Regions from separate parts of the Leucobacter exalbidus genome, predicted to be linked through region 1. Evidence: predicted binding sites of a transcription regulator. Region 1 holds the regulator's gene; the other holds the start of a gene.
What was found. Region 1 encodes LexA, which represses DNA repair genes until DNA is damaged. Its sites were predicted from a motif close to TCGAACANNTGTTCGA; they were not measured.
Positions count from the first base shown of each region.

Region 2: JOF28_RS03215 (DUF222 domain-containing protein) is a predicted target of LexA. The motif match lies at 4,481-4,496, and genes of this name have one in related genera.

Region 1 is NZ_JAFIDA010000001.1:3,096,677-3,111,785, reverse strand. It holds gene JOF28_RS14040 (SseB family protein) at 1-39, opposite strand, end outside; gene priA (bifunctional 1-(5-phosphoribosyl)-5-((5-phosphoribosylamino)methylideneamino)imidazole-4-carboxamide isomerase/phosphoribosylanthranilate isomerase PriA) at 52-798, opposite strand; gene hisH (imidazole glycerol phosphate synthase subunit HisH) at 862-1,494, opposite strand; gene hisB (imidazoleglycerol-phosphate dehydratase HisB) at 1,491-2,099, opposite strand; gene JOF28_RS14020 (cytochrome c biogenesis CcdA family protein) at 2,109-2,981, opposite strand; gene JOF28_RS14015 (DsbA family protein) at 2,981-3,805, opposite strand; gene JOF28_RS14010 (histidinol-phosphate transaminase) at 3,834-4,916, opposite strand; gene JOF28_RS14005 (hypothetical protein) at 4,983-5,414, opposite strand; gene lexA (transcriptional repressor LexA) at 5,669-6,322, shown strand; gene JOF28_RS13995 (methylenetetrahydrofolate reductase) at 6,416-7,318, opposite strand; gene JOF28_RS13990 (uroporphyrinogen decarboxylase/cobalamine-independent methonine synthase family protein) at 7,315-8,559, opposite strand; gene metE (5-methyltetrahydropteroyltriglutamate--homocysteine S-methyltransferase) at 8,567-10,906, opposite strand; gene hflX (GTPase HflX) at 11,153-12,709, opposite strand; gene JOF28_RS13975 (class I SAM-dependent methyltransferase) at 12,871-13,590, shown strand; gene JOF28_RS13970 (GmrSD restriction endonuclease domain-containing protein) at 13,587-14,843, shown strand; gene JOF28_RS13965 (HNH endonuclease signature motif containing protein) at 14,959-15,109, shown strand, end outside.
Region 2 is NZ_JAFIDA010000001.1:686,377-701,485, reverse strand. It holds gene JOF28_RS03235 (helix-turn-helix domain-containing protein) at 1-131, shown strand, start outside; gene JOF28_RS03230 (nucleoside hydrolase) at 356-1,315, shown strand; gene JOF28_RS03225 (ribokinase) at 1,318-2,361, shown strand; gene JOF28_RS14890 (HNH endonuclease signature motif containing protein) at 2,626-2,883, opposite strand; gene JOF28_RS03215 (DUF222 domain-containing protein) at 2,823-4,460, opposite strand; gene JOF28_RS03210 (hypothetical protein) at 4,611-5,108, shown strand; gene JOF28_RS03205 (T3SS (YopN, CesT) and YbjN peptide-binding chaperone 1) at 5,244-5,696, opposite strand; gene JOF28_RS03200 (EamA family transporter) at 5,818-6,765, shown strand; gene JOF28_RS03195 (glycerophosphodiester phosphodiesterase family protein) at 6,771-7,619, shown strand; gene JOF28_RS14885 (NYN domain-containing protein) at 7,695-9,071, shown strand; gene JOF28_RS03180 (M28 family peptidase) at 9,241-11,814, shown strand; gene JOF28_RS03175 (cutinase family protein) at 11,889-12,797, opposite strand; gene JOF28_RS03170 (metal ABC transporter permease) at 13,017-13,886, opposite strand; gene JOF28_RS03165 (metal ABC transporter ATP-binding protein) at 13,883-14,677, opposite strand; gene JOF28_RS03160 (metal ABC transporter substrate-binding protein) at 14,674-15,109, opposite strand, start outside.

The DNA.
Region 1 (15,109 bases):
GGGGGCGTCACCGGTGGAAGGGAGCCGTTTAATCGCCACGATGCTTACGCCCTACCGCGAAGCGATATCGAGCGCTGCGGGCAGCGTGAACGCGCCGTCGTACAGCGCCTTGCCGATGATCGCGCCCTCAACACCGTTGGGGACGAGACCGCGCAGAGCCACCAGGTCTTCGAGGCTTGAGACGCCGCCCGAGGCGACAACGGGGCGATCGGTGTGCTCGCACATCTTGGCCAGCAGCTCGAGGTTGGGGCCGCGCATCGTGCCGTCTTTGGTGACGTCGGTGACGACGTAGCGGGGGCAACCGGCGTCTTCGAGGCGAGCCAGCACCTCCCAGATGTTGCCGGCATCTTCGGTCCAGCCGCGCGTCGAGAGTACCTCGCCGCGCACGTCGAGACCGACCGCGATCTGGTCACCGAAGCGAGCGATCACCGAGCGGGTCCACTCGGGGTTCTCAAGCGCGGCAGTGCCGAGGTTGACACGGCGTGCGCCCATGTCGAGCGCGGCCTCGAGGCTCGCGTCATCGCGAATGCCGCCCGAGAACTCGATGTTCACGTTGCCGGCACGGCTAATGATCTTCTTCGCCACTGACACGTTCGATCCGCGCCCGAATGCGGCATCGAGGTCGACGAGGTGAATCCATTCGGCCCCCTGCTCGATCCAGTCCATGGCGGCGTCTACGGGGCTGCCGTAGTTGGTCTCGGTGCCGGCCTCGCCCTGGGTGAGGCGCACAGCCTTACCGTCGACCATGTCGATGGCGGGCAGCAGCTGCAGTTTCGGGGTCACAGCGAATTCGGTCATCTCGAGTCTCTCCTCGTCAGTGGGGTGTCATGGGGCGCCGGCAACGCGGCCGGCGCAACAGCGTTAGAGCGTGGCGATCCAGTTGCGCAGCAGCTGGATACCGGCCTCGCCCGACTTCTCGGGGTGGAACTGGGTCGTGCACAACGGCCCGTTCTCGACGGCCGCGACGAATCGCTCGCCGTGCTCGGCCCACGTCACGCGGGGGCGAGTGGCCGCGCCACGGCCCTCAATCGACCATTCGGTGGCCGCGTAGCTGTGCACAAAGTAGAAGCGTTCGTGCTCAATACCGTGAAACAACGTGGAGTCTTCGGGAGCGTCGACGGTGTTCCAGCCCATGTGGGGCAGCACATCAGCCTTCAGCTGGTGCACGGTCTCAGGCCACTGCCCGAGGCCTTCAACGTCGACGCCGCGCTCGATACCACGCGCGAACATCACCTGCTGGCCCACGCACACGCCCAGCACCGGGCGACCGCCCGCGAGCCGGCGATCGATCATTTCATCGCCGCGCACATCGCGCAGCTGCTGCATGACGGCGTCGAACGCGCCCACGCCTGGCACGAACAGGCCATCGGCTTCGGCAACAAGCTTGGGGTCACGCGTGAGCGTCACCTCGGCGCCGGCGGCGACGAGCGCCTTCACTGCAGAGTGCACGTTGCCCGAACCGTAGTCGAGCACGACCACCTGCTTCGCGGTCACAGAGCGCCCTTGGTGGACGGCACACCCTTGACGAGGGGATCGAGTGCCTTGGCGACGCGGAATGCGCGCGCGAATGCCTTGAACTCGGCCTCGGCGATGTGGTGCGGGTCGCGCCCCTCAACGAGCTTGATGTGTGCGGTGAGGCGAGCATTCAAGACGAGGGCCTCAAAGAAGTGGCGCACCATGGAGCCGGTGAAGTGGCCGCCGATGAGGTGGAATTCGAAGCCTGCGGGCTCCCCCGAGTGCACGAGGTAGGGGCGGCCAGAAATATCAACGACGGCCTGCGCGAGTGCTTCATCCAACGGCACGAGGGCATCGCCGTAGCGCGAAATGCCGCTCTTATCGCCGAGGGCCTGCAGCAGGGCCTGCCCCAGCAGGATGCCGGTGTCTTCAACCGTGTGGTGTACATCAATATGCACGTCGCCTGTGGCGCGCACCGTCAAATCGGTGAGCGAGTGGCGGGCAAAAGCGGTGAGCATGTGATCGAAGAAGGGCACGCCCGTTTCGATATCTGACTCGCCTGAGCCGTCGAGGTTGACTGAGAGACTGATCTGCGATTCACTCGTGACACGCTCGAGCGACGCTGTTCGTGATGCTGCGGACATGTGTCCAGTCTACTCAGCTTCGGTGGCTCCCCCGTGCAGCGCGCTGGAGCTGGCGGCCGCACACGCGGGTTGCGGCGAGGTCGGGCTCGCGCGCACCACCACCACGGCGGCCCACGCCCCTGCACACACGATAAAGATGACGGCGATCACCCAGTTAGGCACCATCGAGGTGAGACGCATCACGTCTCCCTCCAGCTGCGCCTGCGCGGTTGCTCCCACCAGCCCACCAATCGTCGTGGTACCGCGGGTGACGAGCAGCAGCACGCCAATCAACGCGGTCAGCACCCCGCCAATCACATTTGTCCACGCGTTGCGCCAGGCACCGATGCGCAGTTCGCGCGGCCGCACCAGCTTTCGGATGGCCGGAATGCGGCTCCAGAGCAGCGCGAGCACCATGAGCGGCAGCGTCATCCCCGCCGCAAATACCAGCAGCACCAGCCCACCGAAGGCAGCGTTCGCACCGAACGCCGCAAAGGTGAGGGCAGCGCCCAGCAGCGGGCCCGCGCAGACACCTGCCAGGCCGTAGACGGCCCCCAGCGCAAAGACGGCCAGTGCCGAGGCGCCCGCTGGGCCGCGCTGGCGCATCACGCCGGGAAGCCTGACGCCGCAGGCCAGCAGCACTCCCAGGGCAATGACGAGCCAAGAGGCGACCGTCACCAGTTCAAATCGGTATTGACTCACCCATGCGCCGACCGTGCCGGCCAGCAGCCCGAGCGGTACGAGCGCGCTTGCCAGCCCGAGAAAGAAGACACCGGTGCGCACAAACAATGCGCGCGTGTTCGTGAATGCGTAGGCAAAGAACGCGGGCAGCAGCATCACCGAGCACGGGCTCAGCAGCGTGAGCACGCCGCCGAGAAACGCTCCCGCCAGCGTCAGGTTCATTATTTCTCGGCGACCATCGAGTCGAGGAACTCGCGGAAGTAGTCGATGGGCTGGGCGCCGCTAAACGCCTGCCCGTCGACGGCGAAGAAGGGCACGCCCGTGACGCCGAGTTCGCTCGCCTCGGTCGTCATCTGGGTGACCTCGGCGCGCAGGTCTTCGCGCTCCATGTCGCTCGTGAACAGCTCAATATTGGGGACGCCAGCGGTGCGGGCGTGACCGATGAGTTCTTTCGTCGTCAGCTCGGGGTGCCCAGATTCTGGGGCTGCCTCGTAGACGGCGTCGAGAAACTCAAAGTACTTACCCTGCTCGGCCGCGGCCCGGGCCGCCGTTGAGGCACGCAGCGACTCCTCGCCGAAGAATGCAACGTCGTGCATCTCAATGCGCACCTTGCCCGAGTCGACGTACTCCTTGACGACGTCGGGGAGGGTATCGCGGGTGTACACCGCGCAGTAGGGGCAGCGCAGGTCTACCCACTCTGACAACACGACGGGGGCGTCGATGTCACCGATGGCCATCGGGTCGCCCTCGATGCGTCGTTCAACCACCGGTGCGGCACCCGTTGCGGGCTGCTCGGCGGCAGCGCCGTCGACCTCGCCGGTGAGCTCGGGGGTCGTCGCTTCGGGCGCCGCGTTACCGGCGCCGTCTGCCACTGCCACTGCCACTGCCACTGCAGCCTGGTTACCCGAGGAGTTCTGCGACCACATCACACCCCCGAACACCAACGCGAGTGCCGCGATCACGGCAAGCATCACGTTCCACAGGCGCGCGCTGCGCAACCGGCGTTCGAGGATGTGACGGGGCAGAACTTCAGGGGCTGACGTCATGCCTCGACCCTATAGGGAGAGCTTCTGGCTAGGAGCTGAGAGTTGTGAGCTCGGTGATGGCTCGAATAACCTCGGTCGTTTCGGCCTCGGTGCCCGCGGTGATCCGCAGGTGGCCTGCGATCCCCAGGTGCCGGATCAAAATGCCCCGCGCACGCAGTTCTTCGAACATGCCATTGGGATCCAGGAAGCCGCCCACGAGAATGAAGTTGGCGCCCGAATCGTGCACGCGGTAGCCAAGCTCGGTGAGTGCCGCGGCCAGCCGGTCGCGCTGCACCCGAATGTCATCAACGGTCGCGAGCATCGTGGCTGCGTGCTTGATTGCGGTGGTCGCCGCGGCCTGCGTCAGCGCCGACAGGTGGTACGGCAGCCGCACGAGGCGCAGCGCATCGATGACCGCGGGGTCGGCCGCGAGGTAGCCCAGGCGCACGCCGGCGAAGGCGAAGGCCTTGCTCATGGTGCGTGATACGAGCAGGCGGGGGCGCCCCTCGAGCAGGGTCACCGCGCTCTCGCGTTCGTTGTCGAACTCGAAGTAGGCTTCGTCGACGATCAGCATGCCGTCGAATGCGTCGTAGGCCGCGAGAATCGTTTCGCGGTCGAGCGGCGTACCCGTCGGGTTATTGGGGCCGCACAAGATCGCGATGCTCGGGGCGTGCTCGGTCAACGCCGCGCGCACACTCTCGGGGGTGAGCCGGTAGCCCGTGGGGCGTGGCACGTCGATGTAGGCGGTGTCGGTGCCGTCGGCAAGCAACGGGTACATGGAGTAGGTGGGGCTGAAGCTCAGCAGAGTGCGGCCGGGGCCACCAAAGGCCTGCAGCACCTGCTGCAGCACCTCGTTTGAACCGTTCGCCGCCCACAGCTGCTCTGCGGTGAGGCCGTGCCCGAGGTACCCGGCGAGCGCTTCACGCAACTCAACAAAGTCACGATCGGGGTAGCGGTTCGCGGTGCGCACTGCACGTTCGAGCGCTGCCGCAATATCTGCGACGACTTCGTCGGGAATGGGATGGGTGTTCTCGTTGACGTTCAGGCTTACGGGCACCGGATCTTGCGGGGCACCGTAGGGGCTCTTGCCGACGAGATTTGCACGGAGGGGGAGGTCGCTCAGACTGGTCACCCACTCAGTCTACGATCTCCTGCGTAGTTCACTGAAACAGACTGCGTTGCGTTACGGGCGGGTGCGTTACAGACCCAGCTCATCGGCAGACATCACCGCGGGGCTTTCGGTGTACCGCAGCGGCACCGCGATGGACTGTCCCACGACCACGTCAGAGCCCTGCAACTGGTTCAAGTGCACGATCTCGGCGACGAGGTCACGCGGATCCATCGACGGGTCGAGCTCGGTGGCGAGCTGCCACAGCGACGCCCCGGGGGCCGCCACCACGTACCCGAACGTTGCACCACTGCCCTCGTTGGCGGCGATGGCCGGGGCCGCTGACAACGACGCGATCAGCGCGAGCGAGGCCGCCGCACCAAACACACCCAGCGCACCAAACACGAAGCGCCCTCTGCGCGTCAGCCGAATGCTTGCCGTGGGCTGCGCCGCCTGGCGAGCGGACGAGTACTGCCCGGTAACGCGTCGCGCCGCAGGCAGCTGCGTCAGTGTTGCACTCATAGTCGAGTTCCCTTCAAGTGGATTGTCGCAGTCATGCGAACATCTGTTTCGAATATATCTTCGAAAGATCGAAAGAGCAACCTCAGAATCGAAGTTGTTTTGCACGAAATACCACGACACTCGAACACTTGTTTGGCCAAGTATCAGGCAGTCGGTAGAGTTTCGAACTAACGAGAGCACTCAAGCAGGTACCACCGACATTGCAGTCAGCAGCCCCGGCGACAGTGCACCACCACATCGAAGGAGCAGCAATCATGGTCGATATCGCACGTCGGCTTGAACGCCTCAGCGATAAACAGCGCTCAATTCTTGAGTTCATCGCGAGCTCCGTGGAAGACCGCGGCTACCCGCCGAGCATGCGCGAGATCGGCGACGCCGTCGGCCTGTCGTCGCTGTCGAGTGTCACCCACCAGCTCAGCCGCCTCGAATTGGCGGGCTGCATTCGCCGCGACCCGCACCGCCCGCGCGCACTCGAGGTACTCATCGACCCCACCGCTCCGGCGGCCCCCGCTGAGCCGCCCGTGCAAGCCGAAGAGACGGCATATGTGCCACTGGTGGGCCAGATCGCCGCCGGTGTGCCCATCACCGCAGAGCAGCAGGTCGAAGAACTCATGCCGCTGCCCCGCCAGCTCGTGGGCGACGGCACGGTCTTCATGCTGCGCGTCGTGGGCGACTCGATGATCGATGCGGCCATCTGCGATGGCGACTTTGTCGTCATCAGGCAGCAGCGCGAGGCCAACAACGGCGATATTGTTGCCGCGATGCTCGATGGCGAAGCCACCGTAAAGGTGTTTCGCAGGCGCGACGGTCACACCTGGCTGCTCCCCCGCAACAGCGCGTTTGAGCCGATCCTGGGCGACTACGCCGAGGTGCTCGGCAAGGTCGTCGCGGTGCTGCGCTCGATCTAACTAGCCCCACACACCAAATAACGCGAGCTGCTCATCGATAGTGATGAGCAGCTCGCGTTCGTTGTATATAGGTAAGCGCAGAACGAGCCCGCGTTACACCGCCACCGGTGCCAGCAGTTCGAGCTCACGCAGCACGGCGAGCACGCGCTCGTGCCGGTTAAAGGTGTAGAGGTGCAGTGACGGGGCCCCGCCCGCCAGCAGCTCTTTCGCGAGCGCCACCGAGTGTTCAACACCGAGCTCTGGGGCGTATCCCCCGGCCTCCTCGATCTCACGCATGAGCTCGGCGGGAGCCGGGCGCCCGGCAAGCTCAGCCACCTTGCGCAGCTGCGCGGCCGTCGCCACCGGCATCAGCCCCGGTAGCACCGGCATCGTGAGGCCCGCATCTCGCGCGTCGCTCACATAGCTGAGGTATTCGTCGGCGTTGAAGAACAGCTGCGAAACCGCGAACTGCGCCCCGGCTTCCTGCTTCGCCACGAGCCAGTCAATGTCCTCAGATCGTGACCGCGACAGCGGGTGCCCGTTGGGGTACGCCGCGACCGAGGTGCGCCCCACGCTCGTGAACGCGGGGCGTTCTGCACGCGCCTGCGCCACGAGCTTGACGAGTTCGAGCGAACTCAGCGACCCCGACACCGCAGGGTCATCTTCGCTCGCCCCGCGCGGCGGGTCACCCCGCAGCGCAAGAAAGTCGTGCACGCCGGCGTCCATAATCGCGTGAATGGTCTCGAGGATCGCCTGCCGCGTCTCCCCCACCGTGGTGAGGTGTGCGAGCGGCAGCGCGTTCGTGTGATCGCGCAGGTAGCGCACGAGATCGCGCGAGGCATCACGGTTTGATCCGTTGGCGCCGTAGGTCACCGAGATGAAGTCGGGGCCCACCGCCGCGAGGTGCTGCACCGCATTGCCCAGGGCGAGCGCGGCGGCCCCGCTGCGGGCGGGAAACACCTCGAACGAGAACCTCGGCCGGGTCGGAGCGCTGCCGGTTAAGAGGACGTCACTCATACCAATACCTCCGCGGGCCTGCCCGCAAGCTCTGCGCTCGCCCGGCGGGTGCCGCGCACGCGCGCCGCGATCTTGGCAAACGCCACATCGCGGGCAAAGTCGGGCGAACCGTGCCTGGGCTTCTCATCGATCAGGTAGGGAGAGAACCCGCAATCATCGGTCGATCCAATGAGCTCGGGCGGCACGAAGCGCGCGGCCCGCACCAACTGCTCGGCGATTTCCTGCTCGGTTTCGAGCTTCGGGTTCGTCGGGTTCGTCACCCCGAAGAGCACGCGCGGCGCGCGCTTGCCCGCGCTCGCGAGGTCGCGCAGCTGGCGGCCAACGAGCCGGGCCACGCGATCCGGATCAGCTTCTCCCGCCGCCTGCACCAGAAAGTACCCCGCTTCGATCTGAAACAGCTCGGGGATCAGCTCGGCGTAGTCGACGTCGGCGCTGTGCGCGCTGTCGTGGTCGTTGCCCGGGCAGGTGTGCACGCCCACGGCGTCGCGCAGCTCGGGCGGCACGCGGTCGAGCACGCGGTTGATGAGCTCGATGAACCCCGACAGCGCTGCGGGCCCGGCCCACGGCGCGCGCAGGTCGCGGCGCAGCGCAAGCCGCCCCTCGGTGAAGTCGATGGTGACGCGCGAGGCGCCCGCAGCGAACGAGCGGCGAATATCTTCGGCGCACCCCGCCACGACATCGTCGAGAAACTCGGCGCGCGAGTAATCAATGGGCACCTCGGGGGCTCCGGGGGCCGCGAGCAGCCCATCGGCCGGCATCATCAGCGACAGCATCGACGGCGACACCACCGCCTGCTTCAGCGGCAAGTCGGTGAGGGCGCGCGCCGCGGCCACGTCGGCGGCCGCCCACGCGCGAAACGCGAACGGTGCGCGGGTGAGCGCGGGGATCACGCGGTGGTGACCATCGGCGAACACGGCAAACACGGGGTCTTTGCCGGGCTCACCGCGATCCGGATTCGCACCCAGCGGGTAGCTCGCAAAGCTCTGCCGACGCTGCTCACCGTCAGTGACGATGGGCGATCCGGTGTCGGCGAGGCGGGCGAGCGTCTCGCGCACCGCCCGGTCTTCCTCCGCGGCCACTTCGGCCGCCAAGGCGAGACCGGTGTCGGCGTCGAGCACCGCGCGCTGCAGCCGCGCGGGCCGCGGGAGAGAGCCGACCGGTTCGGTCGGCAGCTCGCCCACGGGCCACGCCGCGGTGGCGCCGGCAGCGGCGCCACTCACGGAAGCAACAGTGTCAGTCACGGCTCGCCTATGACGCGACGCCGGCGAGCGCGGCCTCGCGCACCTCGCGCGCCGCACGCACCAGGTTCGTGAGGCTCGCGATCGTCTCGTCGTAGCCGCGCGTCTTCAAGCCGCAGTCGGGGTTGACCCACAGCTGCTGGCCGGGGATGCTGGCGGCCGCGATGCGAATCAGCTCGGCCTGCTCCTCGGTGCTGGGCACGCGGGGTGAGTGGATGTCGTAGACGCCCGGGCCGATGCCGCGCGAGTAGCCGTGGTCGCCCAGCGGCACGACAACGTCCATGCGGCTGCGGGCTGCCTCGATGCTCGTGACGTCGGCGTCGAGGCCGTCAACGGCGTCGATGATCTCGCCGAACTCTGAGTAGCACAGGTGCGTGTGGATCTGCACGTCGGCGCCAGCGCCACCGGTCGCGAGGCGGAACGAACCCACCGACCAGTCGAGGTAGGCGGCCTGGCGATCGGCGTCGAGCGGCAGCAGCTCACGCAGCGCGGGCTCATCGACCTGCACGATCTTGATGCCGGCCGAAACGAGGTCATCGATCTCGTCGCGCAGGGCAAGCGCCACCTGGTTGGCGGTGTCTTCGAGCGGCTGGTCATCACGCACGAACGACCACGCGAGGATCGTGACGGGGCCCGTGAGCATGCCCTTCACGGGGCGCTCGGTGAGCGACTGGGCGAAGGCCGACCAGGCAACCGTCATCGGCGCGGGGCGTGACACATCGCCCCACAGGATCGACGGGCGCGTGGCGCGGGTGCCGTACGACTGCACCCAACCGTTCTCGGTGACCGCGAAGCCGTCGAGCAGCTCGGCGAAGTACTGCACCATGTCGTTGCGCTCGGCCTCACCGTGCACGAGCACGTCAAGCCCGATTTCCTCCTGCAGGCGAATAACGCGCTCAATCTCTTCGCGCAAGAAGCCGTCGTACTGCGCCTGATCGATCTCGCCGCGCGTGAACGCGGCGCGGGCCTTACGAATCTCGGTGGTCTGCGGGAACGAACCGATTGTGGTCGTCGCGAGCTGCGGAATTCCCAGGTCAGCCTGCGCATCGCGGCGCTCCTGTTCGGTCACGCGGTCGCGCTCGGGCTGACCGGTGGCTGCAACGCGGCTCCGGATCCCGTCCACGCGCACACCCGCCGCCTGCGCACGATCTGCGAGGGCTGCATCGGTGTCGGCGAGCTCGGTCTCGATCGCTGCGGCGCCCTCGACGAGGCCACGGGCGAGCGTGGCCACCTGGCCGACCTTCTGATCGGCGAACGCGAGCCAGCCCTTGAGCTGCGCGCTGAGCTGCTGCTCGTCTGCCACATCGTGGGGCACGTGCTGCAGGCTGTTGGAGGTGCCGATCACGGTGCTGATGCCCGCGGTCTGCAGCTGCTCAGCCTGTGAGAATGCGCGGCGCAGATCGGTGCGCCAGATGTTGCGGCCGTCAACGACGCCTGCGACGAGCTGCGTGCCCGTGAATGCTGCGGCGAGGTCGCCCGAGGCGAGGGCCGCGGTAGGCAAGCTGCCGCGCACAAGGTCGGCTTGCACTGCTTCAACGGGAAGCTTGCCGAGGCGCTCAAGCGCCTGCGACGAGTCGCCGTAGGGGGCCGTGAGCAGAATCTGGGGGCGGTTTGTCGCTGCACCGAGCACCGCGTAGGCACGCTCAACCAGGGCGAGCGTCTCGGCGCGGGGCACCGACAGCGAGTCTGACACGAGGGCGGGCTCGTCGAGCTGCACCCAGCCGGCGCCAGCTGCGGCGAGCGCGCCCAGCAGTTCGGCGTAGACGGCGACGACGTCGTCGAGGCGGTCGATGGGCGCGAAGCCCTCACCCGCGTCATCGGAGGCCTTGGCCAGCAGCAGGTAGGTGACGGGGCCGACGATGACGGGGCGTGACTCGATGCCCTGCTCGCGTGCCTCGGTGACCTGGGCGACGAGCTGCGCGGGGTTTGCCTTGAGCCCTGTGTTCTCGTCGATCTCGGGCACGCTGTAGTGGTAGTTCGTGTCGAACCACTTGGTCATTTCGAGCGGCTGCAGCTGGTCGTTGCCACGGGCGAGCGAGAAGTAGATGTCGAGGTCGCTGCCGGTCACGCTTGCGAAGCGGCCGGGGATCGCGCCGAGGGCGAGCGTGGCGTCGAGCACCTGGTCGTAGAAGCTGAAGCTCTCGGGGATCGCGCTGCCCACGGTGGGGAGGCCGAGCTCGACGAGGCGGGCGCGGGTGGTGGCGCGCAGTTCGCGGGCGGTGGCCTGCAGCTCTGCCTCGGTCGTGTTGCCCTTCCAGAACGATTCGATCGCGCGCTTGAGTTCGCGGCGACGACCAATACGGGGGTATCCCAGAATGGTGGCCTGAGACAGCGGAGAGATTGCAGACATGCGAGATCCTTCGACGGTGAGGGAAGCGCTCCGGTTTGGGCGCCGTTGGTGTTCCCTAAAGTAATCGCGCAGGCCACCCGGTGGTGTTTTATGTCGCCGTGTGAATTACGTCAAGTTACACGCTGCCCGCGCCACTCGCCCAAGATCTACCCCCACTAAAACAGCCCAGTGTGTGTCTGTTATTAGACATACACTGGGCTGTGGAGACTCTCGCTGATGACTTTTCAGGTCACCGGGCACGCGGCATTACACGAGATACGGCTCGATCTTCGAGTACATCTCGTCTGACACATAGGCGTGTACCTGTGTGCCCTCCTCGACGTAATCGGTCGAGATGACGCGGTTGCGCTCGTGCATTTCAGCGACCAGCCCGCCGCGGTCGTAGGGCACCACGACGGTGACTTCGCGATCCGGCACCGGCAGCGCCGCATACACGCGCGCCTTCAGCTCTTCCAGGCCCTCACCCGTGCGGGCCGAGACGAACACGGCGTCAGAGACGAGGCCGTGCAGCACGAGGCGCTGCGAGTCAGTGATCAGGTCGGACTTGTTGAAGACAACGACCTCGGGAATGTTTTGCGCATCAACGTCGGTGACCACCGCGCGCACCGTGGCCAGCTGTGCCTCGGGCTCGGGGTGCGAGCCGTCGACCACGTGCAAAATCACGTCGGCCTCGCCTACCTCTTCAAAGGTTGAGCGGAACGCCTCGACCAGCTGGTGGGGCAGGTTGCGCACGAATCCGACGGTGTCGGCGTAGGTGAAGGTGCGGCCGTCGTTCGTTTCAGCATGACGAATCGCGGTATCGAGCGTGGCGAACAGCTGGTTCTGCACGAGCTCGTGCGAATCAATCAGCCGGTTCAGCAGGCTCGACTTGCCAGCGTTCGTGTACCCCGCGATCGCGACCGAGGGCACCTCGCCGCGCTTGCGGTTCGCGCGCTTCGCCTCGCGGGCCGGGCCCATCTCGGCGATCTGCTTGCGCAGCTTCGCCATGCGGGTGTGGATCTTGCGGCGGTCGAGCTCCATCTTCGTCTCACCGGGGCCACGCGAGCCCATGCCAGCTCCCGCCGAGCCCACCTGGCCACCGGCCTGGCGCGACATCGACTCGCCCCAACCGCGCAGACGCGGCAGCAGGTACTGCATCTGGGCAAGCTCGACCTGCGCCTTGCCCTCACGGCTCTTGGCGTGCTGGCTAAAAATATCGAGGATCACGGCGGTGCGGTCAATGACCTTCACCTTCACGACATCCTCAAGCGCGCGGCGCTGGCTGGGCGACAGCTCGTTATCGGCAATCACCGTATCGGCGCCGAGCGCCGCCACGAGATCCTTGAGCTCTTGCGCCTTGCCCTTACCGAAGTAGGTGGCGGGGTCGGGGAACGGGCGACGCTGCAGCAGCCCGTCAAGCACCACGGCGCCAGCGGTCTCTGACAGCGCGGCGAGCTCACGCAGCGAGTTCTCTGCGTCTTCTTGTGCGGCGGTGCCGTTGCCCGAGAACACACCGATCAACACAACGTTCTCGATCCGCAGCTGGCGGTACTCGACCTCGGTCACGTCTTCGAGCTCGGTCGACAGCCCAGCGACGCGCTTCAGCGAGGCACGGTCGGCGCGATCCATGACAATTGTGTCGCTCGCACTGCCGTGGTCATCGTGGTCGTCGCTGCCCAGTGCCTGTGCGCTCGAGAGGTCACGAATCACATTCGCCGCGCCGTCTTCCTGACGCAGAATGCGCGCAAGAGCATCACCGCCCAGCTCATCGCTCGTGGGTGTCGGCTCGTTCGGCTCGTGGCCTACCTCAGTGTCGTTACTCATCTCCCCCTCAGTCTACGGCGCAAGACCTGCCAGGGTCGACTGCTCAGTGGGGTTGCTGTGCTATGGCCGCACGCCCCCGCGTTGCCTGTGAGCGCCCAAATCACCACGCCGAACCGGGCCACCTGGGATCGGCGCCCACGATTGCCTGAGATACTTAGGGGGTGACTGAGCACTACTTTTCTGAATCCCCCGCAGGCGACTACCGAGCGCGCGAAATCGAGGTTTCCCTCGCCGGGGCTATTCGGCAGCTGGTGACGGCCGGCGGAGTGTTCAGCCCCGAGCACCTCGACCGCGGCACCGAGCTGCTGCTGTCAACGCTCGACACCGATCTCGACGCCGACACGAAGGATTACTTCGGCGCCGTGCGCGGCGTGGGATTCAGCGCGACCGGCAACGCTGAGGTTGCTGATGCTGATGTTGATGCTGATCCGGATCCCTCGCCCACAGGCCCCCCGATCCTCGACATCGGGTGTGGCTGGGGCCCCATCGCGCTCGCCGCGGCGCTGAACCACCCGGGCCGCGAGATCTGGGCCATTGATGTCAACGAGCGCTCTCGCGAGCTCACGCGCACCAACGCGGCGCGGCTCGGGCTCACGAACGTGCGTGTGTGCGCGCCCAGCGAGGTGCCCGACGATATTTCGTTCGCCGAGATTCGCTCGAACCCGCCCATTCGGGTGGGCAAGGAGGCGCTCCACGAGATTTTGCAGCAGTGGCTGCCCCGCCTCGTACCCGGTGGCACCGCGCACCTCGTCGTCGCCAAGCACCTGGGCGCAGATTCGCTGCAGCGCTGGATCGGTGCCGAGTTCCCCCAGCTTGAGGTGTCTCGCTTCACCCGATCTAAGGGGTTCCACGTGCTGCGGGCAGAAGCTTCGCAGGCGTGAACCGCCCGTCTTGGGCGGGGCGCGGCACACGCGCCTCCGCCGCACTTCTTGCTGCCCTCGTACTATTCACCACCGGCTGCACCGAGATCCTCGATGAGGCGGGCACGGGCTCTACTGAACCTTCTGCGAGCTTCATTGAGGAGCTCTACGCGGGCGTCGATACCGCAAGCGATGCATCGAGCGACGCTTCGAGCGACGGCGCCAGCGCTGAGGCGGGTGCCGACGCGAGCACCGAGGCCAGCGCGGGCTCCGATGGCCCGAGCGCGGGCTCTCCGCTCGATCTCAACGCCACCAACAGCGGGGCGCAATCCGACGGAGATTCGGGATCCGGTTCATCCCCCGATGCCGCGCCCGCCAGCGCCGGAAGCGCGCTCGCGCTGCTCGCCGAACTGCCGGTGAAGGGTCGCGCGCCCAAAACCGGTTACGACCGCAAGGCCCAGTTTGGCTCGCCCTGGAGCGACGTCGACCGCAACGGCTGCGACACCCGCAACGACATTCTGCAGCGAGACCTCACCGATCTCACGATGCAGGGGCGCTGCAAGGTGCTCGCGGGCCACCTCGCCGACAAATACACGGGCCAGTCCATCGACTTCGTGCGGGGCGACAAGACGTCTTCACTCGTGCAGATCGACCACATCGTGGCGCTGTCAGACGCGTGGCAGAAGGGCGCCCAGAAGCTCACCCAAGAGCAGCGCGTGAGCCTCGCCAACGACCCCATCAACCTGTTTGCGGCCGAGGGCCGCGCCAACAGCTCGAAAGGTGACAGCGACACGGCGAGCTGGCTGCCCAGCAACCGCGGCTTCCGTTGCGAGTACGTCGCGCACCAGGTATCGGTGAAGGCAGCGTATGCACTGTGGGTGACGCCCGCCGAGCACGACGCGATGCAGCGCGTACTGACTACCTGCCCCGATCAGCCTGCGGTGCTCAGTGAGCTATCGACCGTGGTTCCGGATCACGCCGGTGATGCTGGCGGGTCTGGCGCTGGTGGGTCTGCTGCTGGCGCTGGCGCTGAGCCAAGCTCCGAAGCACCCGCAGCTTCGACGGTGCCCGCCCCCGTGGTTACTCCCGCCCCGGTTCCTGAGCCGGTGCCCGCGCCCGAGCCGGCACCGGCCCCCGCACCCGCTCCCGCACCGTCAGTCCACTACCAAAACTGCACCGCAGCGCGCGATGCAGGAGCGGCCCCGGTGCACGCCGGAGACGCAGGCTACGGTCGGCACCTCGACCGCGATGGCGACGGAATCGGCTGCGAGTAACGCACCTGGCGCATCGGCCACGCCTGGCACATCAGTCACGCCTAACGCACCATAATTGGCTCAAGTAAGCCAAATTTATTCGAATATTAGTTCGAATACGTGGTAAACTAGAACCATGTCCAGCAACGAAGCGGGCGAGAAAACAACCGTCCACTGTTTCCCAGATCACACGCCTCTCACGGAGATCATCAAGTGCGTGTGGCCTAACCGCGATGAGGTCACGGCCACCGCGGCGCAGCGCATCCAGGAAGCCCAAGACGGTGTCA
Region 2 (15,109 bases), 2.4 Mb from region 1:
CCGTCGAGCAGGCCGAACGAATCCGCGAACGCCACGCCTCAGGCGAAACACAAACGGCGCTCGCCGCAGAATTTGGCACCAGCCAACAAGCGGTCAGCCAGATCGTGCGCGGGCTCACCTACAAGGCGTAACCCCGCGTTCAGTCGATGAAGGCTCATCGTTGCGCTCGCCGCAGCGGTCCCTCCCGGTATCCTTGAAGCACGTTCGCTCTTCGTCGATGTCGAGAACATTGACCCGGTCGTGAGTGGCAACACGGTCAGTGCGCATCTGCGGTTGAGCGTTGACGAAGCAGCACTCAGACCCCTATTGAACACACGTATGGCCGCGCTCGATGAGCGGCGCAAGGAGACCTTCCATGGCGACCAAGATGATCCTCGACTGCGATACCGGTGTCGATGACACCATGGCAATTATGTATGCGGCGATACACCCCGACATCGAACTGCTCGCCGTCGGCACGGTGTGGGGCAACGTTGAGGTCGAGCTCGGCACACGCAACACCCTGCGCGTGCTCGACATGGTCGGCCGCACCGATGTGCCCGTCGCGCGGGGCGCTGCCGGCCCGCTGCTGGGCGGGGAGACCGAGTTCGCCTACCACGTGCACGGCCATGACGGCCAGGGCAACGCTGGCGACAACGAGCCCGTGCGTGCTGCCGAATCAACGACAGCGGCCCAGCAGATCATCGATATTGTGCGGCAGCACCCGGGCGAGGTGTGGTTGGTGCCGATCGGGCCCCTCACGAACATTGCGACGGCGCTCGCGCTTGATCCGGAGCTGCCCAAGTTGGTTGCCGGCGTCTCATTGATGGGTGGGTCGGCAGCGGCCCCCGGCAATGTTTCGTTCGTGGCCGAAGCCAACATTTGGCACGACGCAGAAGCGGCGCAGGCGGTGTTCGCGGCGCAGTGGCCCATCATCATGGCGGGCCTCGACGTCACCATGAAGCTGCTCATCACGCCCCAGCACCGTGAGCAGATGCTCGCGGGTGGCCCGGCGGGTCAGTACATGGGTCAGATCATCGACTTCTACGGTGAGTTTTACCGAGACATGGTGTTCGGTGAGTGGCAGTGCGCCACACACGATTCAATCGCGGTCGCGGCGGCGGCGGGGCACCTTGACGTGCGGCTCGCTCCGGTGGTGAACGTTGAGGTGGATACGACGGGTGGCCCCGGTCACGGCCAGACCCTCGTTGACCTGCGCGGCAAGTACCGCGGGTTCCCCGAGCAGGAGGGCGCGCATACCACGGTGCTGCTCGATGTTGCTGACGGCATCGTCGACGACATTGTTGACCTGATTACTGATTTTCAGGGAGCGTAGTCGTGAGCGTGCACACGCCTCGCGTCGCCGTCATCGGTAGCGCGAACGCCGACCTGGTCGTGGAGGTTGCCCGGCGCCCGGGCGGCGGTGAGACCCTGTTGGGTGGCGACCTTGCGCTGTTGCCCGGCGGTAAGGGTGCGAACCAGGCGGCGGCGGCCGCACGTTGCGGCGCGAACGTGTCGATGGTTGCTTGCGTGGGGACTGACTCGAACGGTGGCTTTTTGCTGTCGGAGTTGACCGCTGCCGGTGTGAATGTTGAGCATGTTGCACGGGTGGAGCGGCCCACGGGCACCGCCATCATCTTGCTGACCCCTGATGGTGAGAACTCGATTGTGGTTTCGCCGGGAGCCAACCAGGCGCTCGACGTGGCGGCGGTAGAAGCTGCGGTCATGGCTGCTGCTGCGCCCGTGGCAGAGGGTACTGCAGCCTCCGAGACCGGTGAGGCGTCACCGGGGCGGGCAGGCAGCGTCTGGCGAGACGCACAGGTCGTGGTGCTGAGCCTCGAGATTCCGTTGGAAACGGCACTGCACGTGGCCTCGGAAGCTCACGCTGCGGGAGCCCGGGTGGTGCTGAACGCTGCGCCGTCGGTGCAGCTCACCGGTGACGTGTTGCAGCTGTGTGATCCGTTGATTGTGAATGAGCACGAAGCGCTCGAGGTGCTGGGGGCGTCGGCAGATGACCCTGACGCGACGAACTATGCGCGGCTTGCTGAGCGGCTGTTGATTGCGGGTGCCCGTTCGGTCGTGGTGACGCTTGGCGCTGACGGCGCGATCGTAGCTGAGCGCGGCGCATCATCTGCGGCAGAGGAGCCGCTCGCTTCGCTTACTGCGGTGCCCGCGTACACGGTGCGGGCAGTGGACACCACTGGTGCCGGTGACGCGTTTGTTGGTGCAGTGGCTGGTGAACTCGCGGCGGGCCAGAAGCTTGCTGACGCGGTGCGTTTCGCTACGGCAGTGTCTGCAGTGTCGGTGCAGCGCGTGGGCGCACAGTCTTCGTACGCTGACCGTACAGAGATTGAAGCGTTTATCGTGGAGCGTAGCGCCTAGGCGGGTACGCACAAACGACGCAAGACGGGCGGCGCCCCGAATCGGAACTGGTTTCTGATTCGGGGCGCCGTTTCTGTGGGGAAGCACGAGCATTCAACGAGCAGAAGCTTCGAGTGGGTAGGGGGCAGCGAGTGACGGCTCTGATGAAGCGTCAGCTCTCAAGTGGCTGCGCAAGTGACCGATGCAGGCTGGTGCTGGTGCTGGGGTGCAGGGGTACTTGGTTCCGGGCCCATGTTTGAACTAGGCGCAGTGGTGCCGTGCGCCTCAGGTGCGCTGTTGTCGCTCGCGCTGCCGCTGTGGTTCTTGCCTGTTACGCATGTGTGTCGCTCTGAGTGGTGGTCGGGCTTGCCGCCATCGTTGCTGCGGGTCGATCCACGGTGGGGCGAGTACCTCGGGGAGCCCGTCGATCATGCGAATGTGCCAGTCGTTCGCGTCGAGGTTTCGGTGGTGGTACCAGCACACTAAGACACCGTTGTCAGTGGAGGTGGGGCCACCGTTGGCCCATTCAGTGACGTGATGCACTTCGCACCATGCTGCCGGGATGCTGCACCCGGGAATGATGCAGCCACCGTCTCTCGCGGTGATGGCTCGTCGTTGGTGTGGGGTGAAAATGCGGGTGGGGCTGTCGATGCCAAGGATTTCGCCGCGGGGCCGGTGATGACGCGTTGGGTGGTGCCTGCGCAGATGCACTGTCTCACCGTGGCCATGCTGGTGGGGGTGGGGCGGCCATCGTGACCGTGAATCCAAGCGGTGCCGCTCTTACCGGTGTCACTGTTGCCGCCGCTGCCGTTGTCGCTGTTGATGCTGGCGGCCAGTTCTTGCTGCGTGGTCTGAATGAGCACCGTGACCGGTGCGCCACCCACCTGGGGTGTTTCTGCCGCCCGGGCTGCGATCTCGGCGACGATTTTGAATGCGTCGTGCATCTTCTGCCCATACGAGCGGGGATCAGCCTCGGGAAGTGCCGGCGAATGGTCTTCGGTTGAAGGGCCGCCTTCAGTTGAGGGGTCGTCATCGCATTGCACGAATTCCACCTTGCGGCCTGAACCCCCGGCTCGCGCTGCATGTGCGCCGGCGCCTGTTGCTGCGCCTGAGCCTGTTGCTGAGCCTGGACCGGCGTCTGTGCCTGTGCCTGCGCCCATAGCGTTGGTGTTAGCTGCGGTGCGGGGTGAGTTCACTGCGTTGAAGAGGGAACCTAAGAGGGCGGCTGCCTCGGGAAGCAGGAGGCCATGGAGCGGTACGAGGCCGTTCTTCTCTGGCCCGAGCCACAGGTAGCGCTCGCGCATCGCCGATTCTTCGTTGGGGGCGGTGCCGTCTTGGTCGAGGAAGGTGGACCAGGTTTGGCAAATCAGTTTGATGGTGTCGCAGTCCACCGGAAGTGGTGCTGCCGCGTGACCGGCTGGGTCTAAGCCCTCATCGTCTGGACCCTCATCGTCTGGACCCTCATCGTCTGGACCCTCATTGCCAGGGCCCTGATCATCGGGGGATAAACCGTCGAAACGTTCGGCCGAGGAATAGCCCGCAGCTTGGTCGACGATGCCTCGCTCTGCGATCTCGACCTTGGTGGGGTCGACCCGGCTGGGAAGCCCCGCGAGTGACTTGACGATCTGTAGCGCTGTTTCTTCGGGGAGATCACCTGCGGCGAGCGCATCTGCCACTGCCGGGAATTGAGGTGGGATCGTGCTGCCGGTGAACCCGATGTCGCGTCGGGTGGCGCGTGCCACTTTGAGTCTGCGCCCAATGGTGGCGGAGGAATGCTGTGACAGCCGCTGGAGGAGTTCGGTGGTGTTGCGACAGCCCTTGCGTTTCGCGAGTGAGTTCTCGAGGTGTGGTTCGGAGCGATGGTCGATGTTGCCTGCTGCTGCGATGAGGAGCGCGTTGATGCGGCGTGAGGCCTGTTCGAGGTGTTGCGTGACGCTGAGGAGATCATCGTCGTCCATGAGAGTGAGTGCATCGTGACCCATTTGGGAGGTGATGCCTGCGAGGGCATCGTGTAGATGGGCGATGTGTGGCTGCGCAGCGAGTCCTTGCATGGACGCCGTGGGCGTCTGCGGGATGGATGCTGCGGGACCTCGGAGGTTGCCCGCTTCGTTGCTGGACATGGTTCTATTCTACCACGTATTCGAATATATGTTCGAATGAGTTATTTGGGCATATGTGGGGTGTTGTCGCCCCTATCGTGACGATGCTGCCAGGCGTAAGCTCGCCCCATAGCTCCAGGCATGTCGCGGGAGAAGGGGAGGTGAGTGGGGATGAACAGCGAAGACGGCTCAAACCGCAGCAGGGATATGCCCGGCCCCGACTTCACCATCCCGTGGGATTACGACGAGAACAGGTGGGGTGGCAGCAATAGGGAAGCCACCAGGGGAGGGCTGCCCCTCATGAGCGTCTGCCGCGTACACACGTTGCGCCTCCTCGCCCAGGGCCCACAAGCCACGGACACCCTTGTCGCCGCTGTGGTCTCAGCTATCGCGCATGATCTTGCCCTCGACGCTGAAGCGCTCACGCAGCACACGAGCACGGGGCACAACCGGCTCGAGCTGCGCGTACGCTGGGCCATCGCCTCACTGTGCAGGCTGGGCTACATCGCCCTCGCGCATCGCGCAAGCACGCCTCACCTCTACGTGCTCACTGAGCTGGGAGCCGCCATGCTTGCGCACGATCCGGGGCGAATTAATGAGCGCGGCGCCGGGATGATCCGGAGCAAAGAACCCACGCAGCAACTAAGCGGGCCCGGATCGCCCCCATAGAGACTCAGGCATCGGTGACGGCACAAGCATCCCCGCTCGCCGCAACAACAAAGCGTCCCGGGAAATCAATCCCGAGGCGCTCGCCGCAGATCGCACAGTTCGCTACGCGGCTCACCGCGCTACCTGAAACGCTCCTTACTGAGCAGCTTCCTCAGGAGCCTCAGGATGGAACACCTCACCACCGAAGCGCCCAGCCAACTCAGCTGCCAGCTCATCACAGGTAGAAGCAATCCCCGCGACCACAAAGCCCAGCTCATCAGCAACCAAGTGATCAGCAAGCAGATTGTGCTTCATCAGCAAATCAACCTTGCCCTCCCCGCGATCGATCAACAGGAAGCTTCCAAACACGTAGTCGGCACCAGAGAACGCAACATAGTCACGCAACTCAGCCGTATTCTCCACATTCGACAGCAGGGGAGAGAATACCATCGCCAACGCCGAATCCTCAGCAAACTCGTGCACCCGCACAAACACACGACTCGACCCATACCGAATCGACAGATCGCCATCGTTATCCATCTCGACGCCATCGAACAGCGAACCCATATGGGCCTGAACCAATTCCTTCTGTGCAGTGATATCAGTCATGTTCGCTCGATTCTCTCGTAAACGCCTAGGGGACCAAGAAGAAGCCCACGCCCCTCCACACCAATAAGCCTACCGATGCCCCCGAATTGACGCGGCGCCACACAACCCCGAAGCTGGTGACGTGAACCCCCGCCCCACACACGCCAGCCAGCGCGCCTCCATCCCACCCTGGTCGCTCGCCGTCGCCGCCATGCTCCTCATCCAGCTATCGAACGCACTTTCGATCACCGTCATCGAACAAGTCGGCCCCGCAGGCACCGCATGGCTACGCATGTGCTTCGGAGGCGCCATCCTCTGGCTCATCGCACGCCCCAAACTCTCCACCATCACACGCCGCGACATCCCCACCCTGCTCATCCTCGGCCTCGTCACCGGGTTCATGACCACTTTCTTCCTCGCCGCCGTCGCCCGCATCCCCCTCGGCACCGCCGTCGCCATCGAATTTCTCGGCCCCCTCGCCGTCGCCGCTATCACCAGTAAAAAACGCAGCGCACTCATCTGGCCACTCCTCGCCCTTGCAGGCGTCATCATGCTCACCGAACCCTGGCACGGCACGACCGACCTCATCGGAATCGGGTTCGCGCTCGCCGCAGGGGTGTGCTGGGGCCTGTACAACGTCTTCACGCAGCTGGTGGGCGATCGCTTCTCGGGAATCTCGGGCCTCGCCCTCACCATTCCCATCGCCGCGGTATTCACGATGGCCGTGGGGCTGCCTCAGGTGCTGCACGGCAACGGGGCACTCTGGGTGATCGCCATGGCGGCCGGCATCGCGTTGATCGCCCCGGTGGTCTCATTCGCGCTCGAGATGCTGGCGCTGCGCCGTATGTCGCACACCGCGTTTGGCACGCTGCTCTCGATCGAGCCCGCGCTGGGGGTGCTGATTGGGCTGCTGGTGCTCAGCCAAGCCCCGTCACTGATGCAAATCGTGGGGGTCGCGCTGGTGATCTGCGCGGGAGCTGCGGCGCAACGCGGCGGTGCACGCGATGCTGCTGGTGCTGACGCCGACTCTGCTGACCCCGCTGGCACCCCAGCCGCGCGTACGACTCCGCCGCTGCATCTGGAATCATAAGAGGCATGTTGCACCCCTATCTCGCCGACTCCTCTCGCCCCCGCATCCTGGCGCACCGGGGGCTCACCACCCCGGCCATGCACGCCGCGGGGATCGTCGAGAACTCGCGCGCCGCGATCGAAGCCGCCATCGATGCCGGATCTGACATCGTCGAAACCGATTGCCATCTCACGCTCGACGGCGAGGTGGTGCTGTTTCATGACGCCGATTTGGCGCGGGTGACCGGCGACCCCCGCAAGATCGCCGACGTGACCCTCGCCGAGCTCGCCGCCATTATGGCTGAGCAGGGCGGTGTGATCACGCTCGGGGCGGCGCTCGCGGCGTACCCCACGACGCGCTTCAACGTTGATGTGAAAGCGGGGGCGGCCGCCGAGCAGATCGGCCAGCTCGTGGCGCCCCACGCCCACCGGGTGCTGCTCACGAGCTTCGCCGATGCGTTTCGCACCCGCGCTCTAGCCGCTGCTGCGGCTGCTGAGGCCACGGGCGCCGCTGCTGGCGCAGCTCCGGCCGCTAGCATCGCTGAGCCCGCGGATCCCCAACCCGCCATACGCCGCGCGCCCGCAGCATCACCGGGGCAGCGCGGCGTGATCCGCATTCTCCTCGCCGTGCTCACCGGCATCGGCGTCGCCCGCGCCCTACGCGGCTTCGACGCGCTGCAAATCCCCGAGCGGCAGGGCCCGCTGCGCGTGCTCACGCCCCGGTTGCTGCGGGCCGCCCACAGGCACGGCGTTGAGGTGCACGTGTGGACCGTGAATGATCCGGATCAAATGCGCGCCCTCATCGACCTCGGCGTCGACGGCATCGTCACCGACCGTGCCGACGTCGCAATCGAGGTGCTGCGGCCCCAAAAATGAGCCGCGGGCGCGAATCGCCGCGGCGCGATCAGCTAAAACGTTGGATGAGTGCGCGGCGCCTGTCACACTAGAGAGGTGGCAGACAACCAGAACGGCCGAGTTGCGGTCTATTTAGACTTCGACAACATTGTGCTCTCGTGGTACGACCGCGTGCATGGCCGAAACTCGTTTGGGCGAGACCGGCACCGTATTAGCGAGAACCCCAACGATCCTGAAGTAGTGGCGCGGCTTGAGGCCGCCGCCATCGATGTGGGCGCGATCATTGATTACGCCTCGTCATATGGCACGCTCGTGCTCACGCGCGGCTACGCCGACTGGTCAGCGCCGGTGAACGCGCAGTACCGGTCACAGCTGGTGGCGCGCGCGGTCGACCTCGTGCAGCTGTTCCCCACGGCGGCCTACGCCAAGAACGGCGCCGATATTCGACTCGCTGTCGACACCGTCGAAGACATGTTTCGGCTCGAAGACCTCACCCACGTGGTGATTGTCGCGGGCGACTCCGACTATGTGCCGCTCGCGCAGCGGTGCAGGCGGTTGGGGCGCTACGTCGTGGGCATTGGCGTCGCCGGATCAACGGCGAAGGCCCTCACCGCCGCGTGCGACGATTTCGCGACCTACGACACGCTGCCCGGTGTGGAACGCCCGGGCCGCGAGGAGAAGCCGGCTCGTTCGGGGCGTGGCCGCGGCCGCGTCGACCCCGCGAAGACGGCGACGGGGCAGACCGCCCAGACCGCGGATGGCGACGCAGGCGAACTCGCTGGCGCGACTACTGCGGCAAGTGGCGCTGGGGCAGAGGCCTTGGGCAACGGCGCTGGCTCGGCCACCGCGGCAGAAGCCGGTACGGCGGGGACGGCTGAGACAGCGGGCGCTGAAACGAGCGCTCCCGAAAAAACCGGAAACTCGCGGTCGCGGTCACGCCGCGGATCGCGTGCCTCAGGCGCCGCGTCACGCGCGGCCGCCGGTGCGAACGGTGGCTCAGGCTCCGGCTCCGGCGCCAACACCGGCACCGATGCAGCTGCGGCCGCCGGGGATGCGCCGTCGAGCTCAGCCCAGCCGGCCAAGGCCGACCAGGGCGAGGGCTTCGCCGACGAGATCAACTCGGCGCTCGACGCACTGGACACGCATGATACCCACGGCGACCACGACGAGCATGACCTGCACGACGATGGCGACGCGGGTGACCGCGTGGGCGACCGCACCGAGGACGACGAGTATGAGATCACCGGCCTGCTGATTCGTGCGCTCTGGCTCGGCCAAGAAAAGGACGACTCCGATTGGCTGCACAGTTCAGCGGTGAAGCAGCAGATGCGCCGCATGGACTCATCGTTTAACGAGAAGGTGCTCGGGTTCCGTTCGTTCTCTGACTTCTTGAAGTCACGCTCAGACGTGGCCGAGGTCTCAGGGAGCGGCCACGAACGCCTGGTGCGACTGCGGGAGCAGTCTGACGACTAACTCGTCACGCGGCACACACATCGGCCCCAACCCGCACAGCGGGTTGGGGCCGATGTCGCTTCATATGGAGTCACACACGTGTGGCCGAATTGCCGATCTCGATATGGTGAAGAGCGGTGCACCGTGTGACACGGTGCACTTTCCATGTCAGTGAGGACACCCGGGATACATGACTATTCAGTACGCGAATGAACGTGCGTTTACTCGACCACGACCTGCAGGCCGCGCGAAGCGGCCGCTGGCAATACTGGGCGCGGCAGCATTGGCGTTGCCGCTCATATTGCAAGGTACTGCGGCGCAGGCGGTGAGCTTTGCTCCCACCGATGCGATCGCAGCGATCACTTCAGGCACGACTACTGCGGGCTATCAAGAAGAATTTTTGCAGGCGGTGAACTCGCAGAACATCTGGAACCATGATGTGCACCTCGCCGATACGATCGGGCCGCGCGTCGCCGGTACTCCCGGGGAAGAAGCTGCTGCGGCCTACATTGAGCAGACGCTGACGAGCTACGGGTTTGATACCTCGCGTGAATCATTTGCCGCGACCGCGCAGCTGTTCGCAGACGTGACGCCCAGCCGATACCAAGACGGCTACGCCAGCTGGCAGTTCAGGCCCGCGAGCAACGCGGTAGTGACGGGCGCCGACGCCCCTGTGGCCGACAACCTCGTCGACATCGGCGGCGCAACTGCCGACCTTGCTGAGCGCACCGATCTTGCGGGCGCTATCGTGCTCGCTGACTGGAATACCTCCGCTGCGGTACGCAGCGGCGTGCTCACCGACCTCGCCGCGGCAGGCGCCATCGGTGTCGTGTTCGCGAAGAGCGAGGGAATTTCGAGCCCCGAGGCCCTGCCCAACGTGGGAGCCGTGCCGGCCGAAGCCCAGGGCCTTGTCGTGGTGGGCGCCGCACTCAATCAGGGCGCGCGCATGCGGGCGCTGATCGCCGACGGCCCGCTCTCGCTGTCGATCGCGACGCAGGTTGGCGGCGACACCAGCACGAACGTGCTGGGCGTGCGCAAGGCCGCCAATGGCGACCCCGACGCGCCGATTGTGTACATCGGCGCGCACATCGACACTGTGGTGGGAAGCCACGGCGCGAGCGACAACGGATCCGGATCAAGCATCATGCTCGAGTTGGCTCGGATTTTGGGCTCGTACTCGCTGAACACCGAAGTGCGCGTGGGAGCTTGGGGCGCTGAAGAACAGGGCATCAAGGGATCGAAACACCACGCCTCAACGGTGATGACGCCCGAGGATCGCGATCGCACCATCGGTGCGTGGAACATGGACATGGCGGGCACCGGGCACCCGGGTGACCCCGGCCAAGAGTTTGGCTTCTGGGCGCTCACCGTTGACGGTGACACGGTCGCAGAGAACCCCGTGCTCGAGCTCGCAGACGAGGTATCGAAACTCGCCGGACACGGTGATCTGCAGGTGGGTCAAGTCGGACGCAGCGATCACCAGTCGTTCCGCGACGTGGGCATTCCCGCAGCGGTATTCAGCTGGATGTTCTGGGCTGGCGGAACCAACATCGTGTTGGAACCCGCCTACCACCAGACCACCGACACGCTCGAATTTGTGTCAGAGGAACGCATGGCGATCGCCGCGCAGATTCTGGGCGGATCGGTGTTTCGTGCCGCGCTCGAAGAGGTCACCATCGAAGTGACCGACGAGCAGGGCGACCCCGCGGTGGGGGCCCAGCTTGCACTCAGCTGTGACGGCGAAAACACCTGGCGTGACGCCGGTGTGACCGGTGACACCGGATCGGCCACCACTCACGTGCCCAACGCGACCTGCGACGTAGTCGCCCTTGCAGCCGACGGCGCGCGAGGCAGCGTGGCCGCCGTAGAGATCGCCGCTGACCCCACCGTCAAGATCGAGGTGAGCTCTGACGCGATCGCCCCCGAGGTGATCGCCGAGGTCAGCCCCGCAACGCCCGCATCGCAGTGGCACACGTCGGCTCCGGTCAATGTGACGCTGTCGGCCACCGATAACGCCGACGATGCTCCCGTGCTCGAGTCTTCACTCAACGGTGCCGACTGGGCTGTGGTCACAGAGGCTACGGTGCTCACGACAGACGGACTCCACACCATTGCTGCCCGGGCCACCGACGACTTCGGTAACCAGAGCGACGAGCTCGAAACCTCCGTGGGAATTGACACGGTGGGCCCCGAGCTCAGTGTCGCCGTCGTACCCGAGCAGCGCGGCCAGCTTGAAGTGGCCTCGAATGATGCCACCTCTGGCGTGGCACGCGTCGAGTACCAGATCAAGAACGTGGCAGCGTCATCGGTCGCCGCCATGGGCGCCGAATCTTGGCAGCTGCTGGCAGACGGCGAAGACCTCGTGGACAACACCGTAGTGGCCGCGATCACGTTGCCCAATGGCCAGACGAGCGTGGCCGTGCGCGCGCTCGACGTTGCCGGCAACGTGAGCGAAGTCGCCGAGGTGACGGTGGCCGCGGCCCCGACGTCATCGACGCCGCCCGCTCCCATTCCAACGAATCCGCCCACAACCACACCCACTGATCCGACCACCACTGATCCGACCACCACCACCACCACCACACCCAGCTCCACCACAGCCACCGGCACAACGCCGACGCAGTCGACCACGACGGCAAACGCATCGTTGTCACAGACCGGTGGCATGCCGCTGGTCGGTGCTGGCGCCGTGGGCCTCGTGCTGTTGCTGACGGGTGGAGCAGCGCTGACGGTGCGCCGCCGACAGGCGCGTAACGCCGCCTAGTCAGGCCCCTCAGTAGAGACTGCCTCCCGCGCCCACGGCGCGGGAGGCAGTCTCAGTTGATGCGACGGTCGGTGCTAGCGGGTTGACCCATTGGCATCCGCTGAAGCCTTGGCGTCCTCTGATCCCTTGGAATCACGGCCCTTCTTACTGCCCTTCGGCAGCGGGGCGAGCTTCGAGATCGCAAAGGCCGCGCCATCTTGCTGCATGCCGTTATCGAAGTACTCGACGTGCCCCGACTCATCGAGGCCCGAGGTGACCGCCTGGCAGATGAAATCGGCGCTGACACAGTAGTTGCGCATCTCGTCGGCGTAATCAGCGAGTGAGTCGACGGGGCGGGGGAGCAGCCCGTCGCGCTCCTCGTCATAGCTGCCCGCGTTATAGGGGGCCGCCCCCACAAACCTGGGGTCGCCATAGAACACGACCGCGATGACGGCCGCTGCGGCCTCGGCACTCAGCTCGTCAGCCTGTTCGCCGACGAGGCGATCGGCGGGGGCCGACAGCGCGTCTCCCACCACCATGGCGCCCTGCGAATAGCCGAGCAACACAAATTTCTGCTCGGCGCACTCCAGTGTCTGCTGATTGAGCATGGTGACGAGCGAACGCACCCCGAGGGTGGCGCCGCCGTTGACATCGGTGTCGGCCGGGTACTCCACATCGACGGTGACGACCTGATCGGGCCGTGACTGAGCGATGGTGCGCGCGACCGGAGAGAGCAACTGACCGGTGGTGGGTTCACCGGTGCCGCGCGCGGTCACCACGAGATAGGGGGAGCACTCGAGCAGCTCAACCTCGACCGGCACCTCTTCCGCTTCTTCCTCGGCGGGATCCGGATCGGGCTTGGGAGCCGGGGCCGTGGCGACCTCCTGCAGCGACTCGCGCGTGACCGCCGGATCGGTGGGCGAAGCGCAGCTTGACAGGGCGAGCGCGCAGCCCGCGGTGAGAGCGAGCGCGGCGACGGCGGCGCGGGGATGACGAAGGGTCACGGGGTCTCTTTCGCTCAACGGTGTGCAACGAGCTGGCGGGCTGATGTCGATCGTGCTGCGCCATGATGGCGCAGCAGGGGTCGGCTCCAGTGCCCGGTACCAGCAGATTTGAGAGTACGCCCACGCCCTCGTGAATTTGCAGTGAACGGGCGGTGGCGTATGTGGCGGTGGCGCGCGTGGCGGTGGCGCGCGTGGCGGTGGCGCGCGTGGCGGCGCAGGTTAGCGGCGGCGCGCGATCCGGCGCCCGCGCATGAGCCCCAGCAGCCCGTGCTTTGGGCCCAACAGATACACGAGCCCAAAGACGCAGCCCTGCACCACCACGACGAGGCCGCCCGAGGCGGCGTCGAGCCAGTAGCTCAGGTAGATGCCGGTGACCGCGCTGATGACGGCGAGGGTGGGGGCGATGACGAGCATGCGGCCGAAGCGGTCGGTGAGCAGGTACGCGGTGGCACCGGGGATGATGAGCATCGCGACGACGAGAATCACCCCGACCACCTGCAACGCCACCACCGAGGTGAGCGCCAAAAGGCCCAGCAGCAGCGCGCCGAGCATGCGGGGGCTGAGCCCGATCGCGTGCGCGTGCGTGGGATCGAACGCGAACAGCGTGAGGTCGCGGCGCTTCACCACCAGCACGGTGAACGCAATCAGCGCGAGCACCGCGATCTGGGCGAGCTCGGCATTTGAAACCCCGAGAATATTGCCGAAGATGATGTGGTTGAGGTCGGTTTGGCTGGGCGTCACCGAGATCAGCACGAGCCCCAACGCAAACAGTGTCGTGAAGACGATGCCGATCGCCGCGTCTTCTTTCACCCGCGATGTCGACCGAATCGCCCCGATGAGCCCCACCGAGAGAAACCCAAACACGAGCGCCCCGAGGGCGAAGGGTGCTCCGACGACGTAGGCGAGCACGACTCCGGGCAGTACCGCGTGCGAGACCGCATCGCCCATGAGCGACCAGCCAATGAGCACGAGCCAGCACGACAGCAGCGCACACACGATGGCCGCGATCGACGTGGTGAGCAGCGCGCGCGTCATGAACTCATACTGCAGCGGTTCAAGAATGAGCGAGAACAGATCGGGGGCGGTCATGCGCGCGGCTCCTCGTCGGTGGCGGCTTCAGCGGCAGCGTGGGTGCCGAGCGCGGTGCCCGGGGCGAGGCCGAAGGCCATCGCGAGACGCTCGGGGCTGAGAGCCTCAGCGACGCTGCCGTGAAACAGTACGCGACGCAGCAGCAGCGCGGCCTCATCGGCGAGCCCGGGCACCGCGTGGAGGTCGTGGGTGGAGACGAGAATGGTGGCGCCGCCGGCCGCGAGTTCGCGCAGCAGACGTACAATGGTGGCCTCAGAGCGTTTATCGACGCCCGCGAAGGGTTCGTCGAGTAACAGCACACCGGCCTCCTGCGCGATGCCCCGCGCCACGAACGCGCGCTTCTTCTGCCCGCCAGAGAGCTCGCCGATTTGGCGGTGCGCGAGCTCGGTGAGTTCGACCCTGGCGAGCGCCTCATCGACGGCCCGATGATCTGCGGCGCGGGGGCGACGAGTGAACCCCATACGCCCGTACCGCCCCATCATCACGACATCACGCACGCTCACGGGAAACGCCCAATCAACGGCTTCGGCCTGGGGCACATACCCGATGAGCCCCTGTCGCCGCGCACGACCGGGGTCGGTGCCCCCGATACGCACGGTGCCATGGAGGGGCTTCACCGCCCCCATGATCGCTTTGAACAGCGTCGATTTACCCGAGCCGTTCATGCCGATGAGCCCGGTCACCCGGCCCGCCTGCAGCTGCAGCGTGGCCTCGTCGAGCGCGGTGACCTCGCCGTAGCGCACGGTCAGCCCGTCGACTTCAACACTGGGAGCGAGTGCGCCGGCGGTCATGATGCGTCCTTTGAAGAGGTGAGGCCCGCGAGAATGGTCGCGGCGTCGTGGCTGAGCAGGTCGAGATAGGTGGGCACGGGGCCGTCTGCGGTCGACAGTGAATCGACGTAGAGCGTTCCGCCGAACTGGGCGCCCGCGGCCTCGGCAACCTGCCGCATGGGCCGGTCTGAAACGGTGGATTCGCAAAACACGGCGGGCACCTCACTCTCGCGCACGAACTCGATCACGCCCGCGATCTGCCGCGGAGTGGCCTGCTGCTCGGCATTGACGGGCCAAATGTAGCGCTCGGTGAGCCCGGCGTCGCGCGCGAGGTATGCAAACGCCCCCTCGCAAGTGACGAGCGCCCGCTGCGCCGCGGGCAGCTCGGCCAGCTCGGTGGTGAGCTGCTCACCCACCGCGCGAATTTCTGCGGCGTACTGGGCGCCCCGCTGC